4 regions of the Streptomyces sp. 147326 genome follow, and region 3 is predicted to be linked to each of the others. Evidence: riboswitches for the same ligand, from Rfam matches in the RefSeq annotation. Region 3 holds a riboswitch; each other region holds the start of a gene.
The links. A riboswitch is a leader RNA that binds a small molecule or an ion and turns the genes downstream of it on or off. The one in region 3 is predicted to bind cobalamin.

Region 1 (2,192 bases), 6.6 Mb from region 3:
GCCGTGGCGGCGCCGACCACCAGCGCGCCCAGGAGGGCCAGCACGACGGCGTACGGGATCCCGGGGCGCCGCGCGGGCCCTGGCCGGCCTGCCTCGCGAGGGCCGGACCGGCGTTCCTCATGGAGGCCGGCCCCCACGGGTGCCGGAGCCTTCGCCCCGGTCACTGGACGAGGCCCGGGTGGAGCTGACGCGCCAGCGACTCGACGGCCGACGGCACCCGCACGCCGACCACGGTGGAAGACAGCGGCAGGACCGCGAACCGCTGGTTCCTGATCGCGGGCACGTCCTTCAGCGCCGGATGGGCGAGCAGGAACTTCTTCTTGTCCTCGACCGACCGGTCGCCGTAGTCGTAGATGACGATGGCCTCGGGAGCGCGCTGCGCCACCTGCTCGAACGAGACGTCGCCGAAGGCCTTGTCCAGGTCGGCGAAGAGGTTCACCCCGCCGGCCCGGCGGATCATCTCGTTGCCGATGCCCTTGCCGCCCGCGGTGAAGGCCGTCTTGTCGCCGCTGTCGTACACGAAGAGCTTGACCGCGGTGACGCCGGTGAGCCCGGCCTCGACCTTGTCGAGGGTGGCGTGCAGCTTCCCCAGCTGCTCCTCGGCCCGCTCGGGCACGCCGAAGACCTTGGCGACCGCGCGGATCTCCTCGTCCATGGCGGCCACGTCCACCGGGCCGGTGGGGCACTCCTCGGTGTTGAGGCGGGTGTTGATCCCGGCCTTGGCGAACGCGGCCCGGCTGCGTCCCTCCTTCTCGTCGAAGGTGGAGGTCCACCCGCCGTAGACGAAGTCGGGCTCGGCCTCCAGGAGTGCCTCGAAGGACGGGTACTCCTTGGAGAGGACCTTCACGCTGTCGTAGGCGGCCTGGTACTCGGGGAGGACCTTGTCGTCGAGATAGCCCGTCCCCACCATCGACTTCTCCAGGCCGAGCGCCAGCATCACCTCGGTCGCGTGCTGGTTCAGCGACACCGCGCGCTGCGGCGGACGCTGATAGGTGCTCGTCACCCCGCAGTTGGTGACCGTGACGGGAAAGCCCTCGGCGGTCGTGCCCGGCGAGGGGGTGGCGGAGGGCGCGGTGCCGCCTCCGCAGCCGGATATCAGCAGGGCGACGGCGAGCGCGGACAGCACGGCCTTCGGGTGGTTGCGGGGCATGGGTGGTCCTCTCACCGCGGATGGATCGGATGTTCTTCACGCCCTGTCAGGGGCACAGGGCACGGGGCACAGGAGCGAGCGGGCGCACGGGGCCGGGCGGGGTGAATCGCGCCACGGCTCGCGGGGACGGCAGGCGGCGGCCCCGCACGGCGGCCACGGCGCCTGGGGGCAGGGCGTCGCACGGGACGCCCGGGCGGCCCGTCGTCTACGAGGGGATCGGCCCCGGGACGTCGACGTCGACGTCGAGATCGGGGAGGCCGGTGTCGTGCTCAACGCACCCAGCGGTGGTGACGGTCTGGTCGGCCACGTCAACTCTCCTTCGCGAGTCGCGGCAGAAAGGCCCCGGGGAGGCGTGCCCCGGGCCCCCGCACGACGCTTCGTCATGCGGGCAGTGGCAGGTCTTCGGACTCGCGGGCGCGCCTGCCGGTCTCCCGGCGGGCACCTACTGGCCGTCGCTTCCCGGGACCGGTTCCGGTCCCAGTGCGTATGACGGCGGTCGTTCCCACTCACCGCTGCGGGGCAGTCCCGGATTCCCACCGGGTTCCCTCTTACGACGCGCCCCGTCCGGCTGACGGGTGCGAACCAGCTGCGCTCACAGCCTACCCGCGAGGCCCGCACCCCCCGGCCGCCCCTGCCCGGCCGGGGGCGGGACGCACCACCGCAGCTGGGCCGGAGGCCACAACTCCGCCTCCGGCCCAGAGGACGGTCACGCGCCGAGGCCCCGCGGCGTGCCCGGACACCTCCGTGTACGCCTTGCTTCGTGCTGCCCTGCCCGCATTCTGGGCAGCCTCGGCGCCGCCCTCTTCCTCCCCCTCTGCTCCTGGATCGTCTCGTCGTTCCGCAACCGGACCGCCGGACCGCCGGACCCCCGGCCGGAGTTCAGGAGGTGCCGGCGGGCTTCCCGGGCTGGTCGTGGGTCGAGCAGTGGATGCCGCCGCCGCCCGAGGCGATCGTGTCGACCGCGACCGGCACGTTGTCCCGCTCGGGGAAGTGCTCCTGCAGGATCCCGCGGGCCTTGTCGTCGGCTTTGCGGTCCCCGAAC
Region 2 (2,192 bases), 2.4 Mb from region 3:
TTCACGCGGCGCATGAACTCGTCGGGGACCCAGTGGGCGAGGTTCAGGTTGTGCGTACGGCGCTGGTCCTCACCGGTGTTGTCGCGGAGCTCCAGGAACTCCTCGATGTCCGCGTGCCAGGTCTCCAGGTAGACGGCGGCGGCGCCCTTGCGGCGGCCACCCTGGTTCACGGCGGCGACGGAGGCGTCGAGGGTCTTCAGGAACGGCACGATGCCGTTGGAGTGGCCGTTGGTGCCGCGGATCAGGGAACCGCGGGCGCGGATGCGGGAGTACGACAGGCCGATGCCGCCGGCGTGCTTCGACAGGCGCGCCACCTGGTGGTAGCGGTCGTAGATCGAGTCGAGCTCGTCCAGCGGGGAATCCAGCAGGTAGCAGGAGGACATCTGCGGGTGCCGGGTGCCGGAGTTGAAGAGGGTGGGGGAGGAGGGCAGGTAGTCGAGGCGGCTCATCAGCCGGTACAGCGAGGTCACTTCCTCGAGGGCCTGGACGCTCTCGTCCGCGGCGAGGCCGCAGGCCACGCGCAGCATGAAGTACTGCGGGGTCTCGATGACCTGACGGGTGATCGGGTGGCGCAGCAGGTAGCGGCTGTGCAGGGTGCGCAGGCCGAAGAAGCCGAAGCGGTCGTCGGCGCCCTCGGCGAGGGTGTGCTCGACCAGCGCGTCCAGCCGGTTCGCGTGCGTGCGCACGAACTCGGCGGTGCGGTCGGCGATCAGGCCCTCGCGGTGACCGACCTCGACCGAGGCCGAGAAGGAGGTGGAGCCCTGACTCGCGGCCTCGTCGCGCACGGCCAGCGTCAGCAGCCGGGCGGCGAGCTTCGAGTAGGCGGGGTCCTCGGAGATCAGACCGGCGGCGCCCTCGGTGGCGAGACCGCGGAGTTCGGCCTCGTCGGCGGCGGAGCTGCGGCCGCGGAGCGCGGCGGCGGCGACGCGCCCGGGGTCGGTGTCGGGGAGGTCCGCCGTCAGTTCGGTGAGGGTACGCAGCAGCGTGGCCCCCGGGCCCTCGGTGTTGTCGCCAGAAACGGACTCGGCGCGCGGTGCGGAAGGCGCGATGGTCACGGCGGGAGCTCTCCCTCGCTCGGCCCGGTCATCGGCGGAGCGGGGCGCGAGCGGGCGCATGCGGGCGTGGTAGGAACGCGTACACACCGCATGGCGTCCACCGGCCCAACCGCGAGGCCCGGACGTGTCGGCACCCGGTTCGGTCGAGCCGGGCGCGCTGTCGGCAGGTCATCGGACTTGGTGTCCGGTAGGCGGACACTTCATACCGTTGCGGGACAGTTCCGGATTCACACCGGATTCCCCTGCGCGACAGCAGCCTTGAGCATACATGTGGGGGCGGCCGTATGCGGCAACCCCCACATGTAGTGTCGGCGCGGCTACAGCTTGAGCCGATACGCGAGGAGTGTCAGGCCCGGGATCGGCGCCCAGTCCCGCTCGGGAACGCGTACGAAGCCCAGTTGCGCGTAGATCCGGTGGGCGCCGGCCATGCTGCGCTGGGTGGAGAGCACGACGCCCGTCACCCCCTCGATGGCCCGCGCCCGCTCGACGCACGCCCGCACCAGAGCCTCACCGGCGCCCTGGCCGCGCGCCGCCCGGGCCACCGCGAGCATCCGGAACTCCGCCTCGTCGGGGGCGGCGATGTCGGCGAGCGGGCTGCCGGGGGCGGCGAAGGTCACCCCGCCCAGGATCCGCCCGTCCCGCTCGGCGACGAGCACCTCGGCCCGGGCGGCCCGGCCGGCCACGTCGCGCAGCACGTTCAGGTAGCCGTCGTCCTCGTTGAAGTCCAGGTGCCCGTCGGCGAGGTAGGCCTGCGCCGTGATCTCACCCAGTTCCGCGTATTCGGCGGGCAGCGCCGTTCTGATCACCATGTCCATGCGGTCGAGTGTGCAGGACGGGTGTCGGCGGGCGGCGCTATGGTCGAAGAAGCACCGTCGAGGAAGGCGAGCGAGGCATGACCGTGATGACCGACAGGCCCCACATGACGATCGCAGAGTTCGAGCACCTGGCCCGGATAGCGGCCCGCGAGGCGGAGGGGCTGCGACTGGAGTTCATCGGTGGGGTGCTGAGGAGCAAGGCCATGCCAGACGGGGACCACGGGCGGATCATTCTGTGGCTGACACGGATCTGCATGCAGCACCACCCGGATTTCTGGCTGCACCCAGGGCAGGGGATCAAGGCGGAACAGTACCGGGAGGG
Region 3 (2,192 bases):
AGGTGGGCTTGCCCGAGGTGCCGCCGATGCCCGTTCCGCCGAACACCCAGGCGTCCACGTCGCCCGGCTTCGGAGTGCGTGCCATGGCGCCGAGCGGGCTGTACGTCCAGTTCTTCTGACCGGGCGAGGCGATCCAGTACGACCAGTACGCGGTGGCCTGCGGGGTGAGGACGCACTCCTCCTTGTCCGGAGTGGGGTACTGCGTACCGGAGTTGAAGGAGCCGTTGCCTATCCGGCAGATGAATCCGTCACCGTCGTGGACGGTGCCGACGGTGGTGAAGCCGCCCGTGCGCAGCAGCTCGAAGCCGGTCGTCGGGGTGGTGTCGCAGCCGCGCTCGACCTTTCCGCCGAAGGGACCGAAGTCCACGGCCACGACGGCGCCGGTGGTGGCCGTGCACTGCTCGATCGGATCGGCATGGGCGGACGGGGGGACCGTGAAGAACGCAATTCCCGCACCGAGCGTCACGAAGGCCGCGGTCACGAGGGAGAAGAACCGCCGTCTCGTCCCCGACTGCCGTTTCGCCTGCTGTTCGGTCCCCACCGCGGCCCCTCGTCTCTGCCGGGGGGCTGCGTGCGTGGTGATGCGCCCCCGCACGGCTGCGAACGCCAGGGGGAGGCTGCGACGACCACACCGCAATCCACGACGGCGCTCTTCGTACTGTGTCCCGGCCCCAGGCATTCCGGCTCACCCGGAACGAACCGGGCCTACGGTTGCGGGTCAGCGCCGGAATTCGACCGGCTTCCCCTGGTGCTGAGCAGCTATCAGCCGGAGTGCAACACGGATTTCGCCGACGCGTCAAGATGGCATAGGCCTCCCGGATGCGCCCCCTGCCCACCCGCACGGATGGCTGGCGGTCCCTTGATCGCTCGGGTAGCGTCCTGGGCTGCCACATGGGGGAATCCGGTGCGATGCCGGAGCTGACGCGCAGCGGTGTGGGACGGCGGGGGCCGTTTCCGAGCCCGAATGCCCATCCGGCGATGCAGAACAGGAAGCCGTACCACGCGTTCCGGACGGCGGCCCCCGGCATGCCCGGCCGTGCGTCCGTACGGCGACCGCGTGGCGCCCGGGAAGGCCGGCGTCCGCCGATTCCAGGAGCAGGCCATGTCCCGTCCCCGTACGTCCCGCCGCCTCGCGCTCGCGGTGCCCGCCGCGCTCGGCGCCTTCGCCCTCACCGCGCTGCCCGCCTTCGCGACCTCGTCGCCGGCGCAGATCGCCACGTCCAAGACGAACGGCGTCGCCTACCTCAAGTCGCTGCAGGCGGCCGACGGTTCGTACGCCGGCTCCGGCCTGTCCAACGAGTGGGCGTTCAGCACCTTCGCCGCCGCCGGCACCGCGGTCGTCGACGTCGCCCCGGGCGGGGACACGACGAAGAACGCCCGCACCGTCTACCGGAACCTGCTGTCCACGGCGGGCTGGCCCTCGGCCTCCCCGGTGGTCACCGACTACGAGCGCGGCACCCTCAACGCGTACGCCGCCGGCATCGACCCGGCCCGCGTGTCGGCCTCCCGCAACCTCGTCGCCCACGTCTACTCCTTCTGGCAGACGGCCGAGGCGGGCTACTTCGGCCCGTCCGGCAACTTCAACGGCACCGTCTTCGCGGCCCTTTCGCTCGGTGGCGCCAAGACCCAGGCCGGCGGCAACCGCGTCCCGCAGGCGCTCACCGACTCGATGGTCACCCGCATCCGCGCCAACCAGCACGTCGACGGCGGCTGGACCTACAACAAGGCCGAGGGCAACCCCACCGTCCTCAACTCCGCGAGCGACGTCGACATGACCGGCGCCGCGATGGCCGCGCTCTGCGTCTCCGGCGTCCCCAACACCGACGCCGACGTCGTCCAGGCCAAGAACTTCCTCAAGGGCAAGCTCGTCGCCAGCACCGGTGCCTTCAACTCCATGTACGGGGTCAACACCAGCTCCAACGGCTGGGGCGTCGCCGGCCTCAACGCCTGCGGCATCAACCCGCAGACCGGTGACTTCCTCACCGCCAACGGCAAGACCCCCGTCGACTTCCTGATCGCCAACCAGTACAACCCGGCGGGCGGCTTCAAGTACAAGCCGTCCGACACCGGCCCGAGCGCCTACGCCTCGATCGACGCGCTGCGCGCCGTGGCCGGCGGCGGATTCACCACGGCCCCGCCCGTCCCGGTCACCCCCGGCGCCCCGCAGTGGGTCGCACAGTCCACCTTCACCG
Region 4 (2,192 bases), 420 kb from region 3:
CCTGCACCGCGCGCTCAAGGGCTCGCGGATGGTGCTGGCGGCCGGCGGTGAGGGCCACGGGGTGTACCTCGCCGACCCCGCCTCCTGCGCCAACGCGCCGGTCCACGCGTACCTGACCACGGGCAAGCTGCCCGCCCAGGACGTGACCTGCCAGAACCCGGCGAGCGCTGCCGAGCAGCGCGGGTCCCTGGCCCCGTCGAAGCCGCTGCCGATCCCGGCCGGGCCCGGGCGGTTCTGACACCGCCCGGATGATGGTCGGCCGGACGGCCGGTCAAGCGCGGGACGCCTCTGCGGCAGCCTTGATACGGCGGCCGAAATCGGGGGCGTCCTTGCGCGCGGCGCTCACCGCGATACCGGCGAGCAGCTTGCCGAGGCCGTGGCCGTGCAGGGTGTTGAAGATCCGGACCCGGGTGCGGCCGCCGGGGAGGGCGTCGAGGTCGTAGCCGCCCTCGGCGGTGACCAGGTTCTTGCTCTGCTCGGTCCAGCGGATCAGGTGCGGCGGGTCGAAGCCGACGATGCGGAACTCGCGGGCGGTCTTCATCCCGGCGTCCTTGACCGTGCTGCGGAAGACCGTGCCGAGGGCCGTGGGGCCGTCCGGGGTCCTGGTGATCTCCTGGACGCGCGGGCTGAAATCCGGGTCGTTGCGCCCGTCGGCGAGGTAGGCGAAGACCTCCTCGACCGGCCGGTCGATCTCGACGCTCGCCTCGAACTGTCCGGACATGTCGGCTCCTCGGTGTGACTGCACCTGTGGTCCACGATCCCAGAACGTCACCCCGTGCGCGCGCCGACGACCGGGCGGCCGGCCGCCGCCGTGCCGGCGAGGACGGGTGGATCCTGGTGCGGACGGGTGAGTCCCGGTGAGTGCTGGTGGGACGGGGCGGCTGCCCCTACGATGCCTCTGGTCAGGTACATGCCCGACCCATAACTGAATGCCTGCGCGACTGGGGGAAGCCGGTGTGATTCCGGCGCTGACCTGCAACCGTGTGCGGCGCATCCGCGTCGCGAGTCGGACGACCCAGCGTGTGGTGCGTACGGCTTCCCACTGTCACGGTCTGCAGCACGAAGCCCTGAGCCCCAGGCTCACCGATCACCTGTGTCCGCTTCCCCGGGCCCGGGACCGCGGTGTGCCCGGGGCGACCGGGGCCGGCGGCGCACGACCTCGAGTTCACGCCAGGAAGGCACCCATGCGCCAGACTCCCGCCCGCCGCGCCCTGATCACCACGGCGGCCCTCGGGCTCGCCCTCGCCACGGCACCGGCCGTCGCGCACGCCGAGACCGCCCCGGACACGAACAAGAAGGTCAACGTGGCCCTCACCGTGCAGGGGCCCGACGGGCTGCTGTTCAAGGGGAAGGTCAACACCAAGGGGCACGACGTCACCACGGCGACCGGCGGCACGCACAAGTGCGACGGCACCAACGGGGCGGCGAACCCGACGGCCGTGCCCACCCCGACGGCCGCGCTCGACGACGCCGCCCGCCGGAACTACTTCGCGTGGGACGGCACCTGGTACGCGTCCTTCGACGACTTCTCCGTGGACTCCGTCAAGAACGTCAGCGGCGGCGGCTCGGCCTACTGGGCCATATCCGTCAACGGCACCCCGACCCCGGTCGGCGGCTGCCAGTTCAAGCTGAGGGCGGGCGACGAGGTGGCCTTCACCTGGACCGCCTTCTAGTCCGGCTTCCAGTCCGGCCTCCGGTCCGGGCCGAAAGCCCGCGTCCGTCAGGACGGAGCGCCTCCCGACAGGAGCGCGGAGCGGCTCACCGGGCCGCTCCGCGCTCCTTGTCCGTGCCACCAGGGGTCCCTCAACCCCGCAGCGGCACCACCGGGTCCCTCATCAGCCCCGGTCGTATGTGTGGAACCCGCGGCCGCTCTTGCGGCCCAGCAGCCCCGCCTGGACCATCCGCTGCAGCAGCGGGGGCGGGGCGTAGAGCGGCTCCTTGAACTCCTCGTACAGGGATTCCGCGATGGCCGCGACGGTGTCCAGGCCGATCAGGTCGGCGAGCTTGAGCGGGCCCATGGGGTGGGCGCAGCCCAGTTCCATGCCCGTGTCGACGTCGGCGGCGCTCGCGAACCCGGATTCGGCCATCCGAATGGCCGAGAGCAGGTACGGGACCAGCAGCGCGTTGACGACGAAGCCGGCCCTGTCCTGGGACCGGACCGTGGTCTTGCCCAGGGATTTCCGGGCGAACCA

Region 1: linked by a shared signal. The riboswitch ahead of RIU97_RS34410 (ABC transporter substrate-binding protein) and the one ahead of RIU97_RS04165 (hypothetical protein) in region 3 are both predicted to bind cobalamin.
Region 2: linked by a shared signal. The riboswitch ahead of RIU97_RS13980 (ribonucleoside-diphosphate reductase subunit alpha) and the one ahead of RIU97_RS04165 (hypothetical protein) in region 3 are both predicted to bind cobalamin.
Region 4: linked by a shared signal. The riboswitch ahead of RIU97_RS05910 (DUF4430 domain-containing protein) and the one ahead of RIU97_RS04165 (hypothetical protein) in region 3 are both predicted to bind cobalamin.

What each region holds. Positions count from the first base shown of each region.
Region 1 covers NZ_CP134201.1:7,494,015-7,496,206, forward strand. The annotation lists gene RIU97_RS34405 (FecCD family ABC transporter permease) at 1-44, opposite strand, end outside; gene RIU97_RS34410 (ABC transporter substrate-binding protein) at 161-1,150, opposite strand; cobalamin riboswitch at 1,526-1,752, opposite strand; partial or broken gene RIU97_RS34415 (agmatine deiminase family protein) at 2,030-2,192, opposite strand, start outside.
Region 2 covers NZ_CP134201.1:3,209,534-3,211,725, reverse strand. The annotation lists gene RIU97_RS13980 (ribonucleoside-diphosphate reductase subunit alpha) at 1-1,055, opposite strand, end outside; cobalamin riboswitch at 1,200-1,331, opposite strand; gene RIU97_RS13975 (GNAT family N-acetyltransferase) at 1,373-1,870, opposite strand; gene RIU97_RS13970 (Uma2 family endonuclease) at 1,948-2,192, shown strand, end outside.
Region 3 covers NZ_CP134201.1:853,718-855,909, reverse strand. The annotation lists gene RIU97_RS04170 (hypothetical protein) at 1-541, opposite strand, end outside; cobalamin riboswitch at 651-785, opposite strand; cobalamin riboswitch at 853-991, shown strand; gene RIU97_RS04165 (hypothetical protein) at 1,103-2,192, shown strand, end outside.
Region 4 covers NZ_CP134201.1:1,269,846-1,272,037, forward strand. The annotation lists gene RIU97_RS05900 (alpha/beta hydrolase) at 1-238, shown strand, start outside; gene RIU97_RS05905 (SRPBCC family protein) at 272-721, opposite strand; cobalamin riboswitch at 895-1,038, shown strand; gene RIU97_RS05910 (DUF4430 domain-containing protein) at 1,185-1,673, shown strand; gene RIU97_RS05915 (3-hydroxybutyryl-CoA dehydrogenase) at 1,836-2,192, opposite strand, start outside.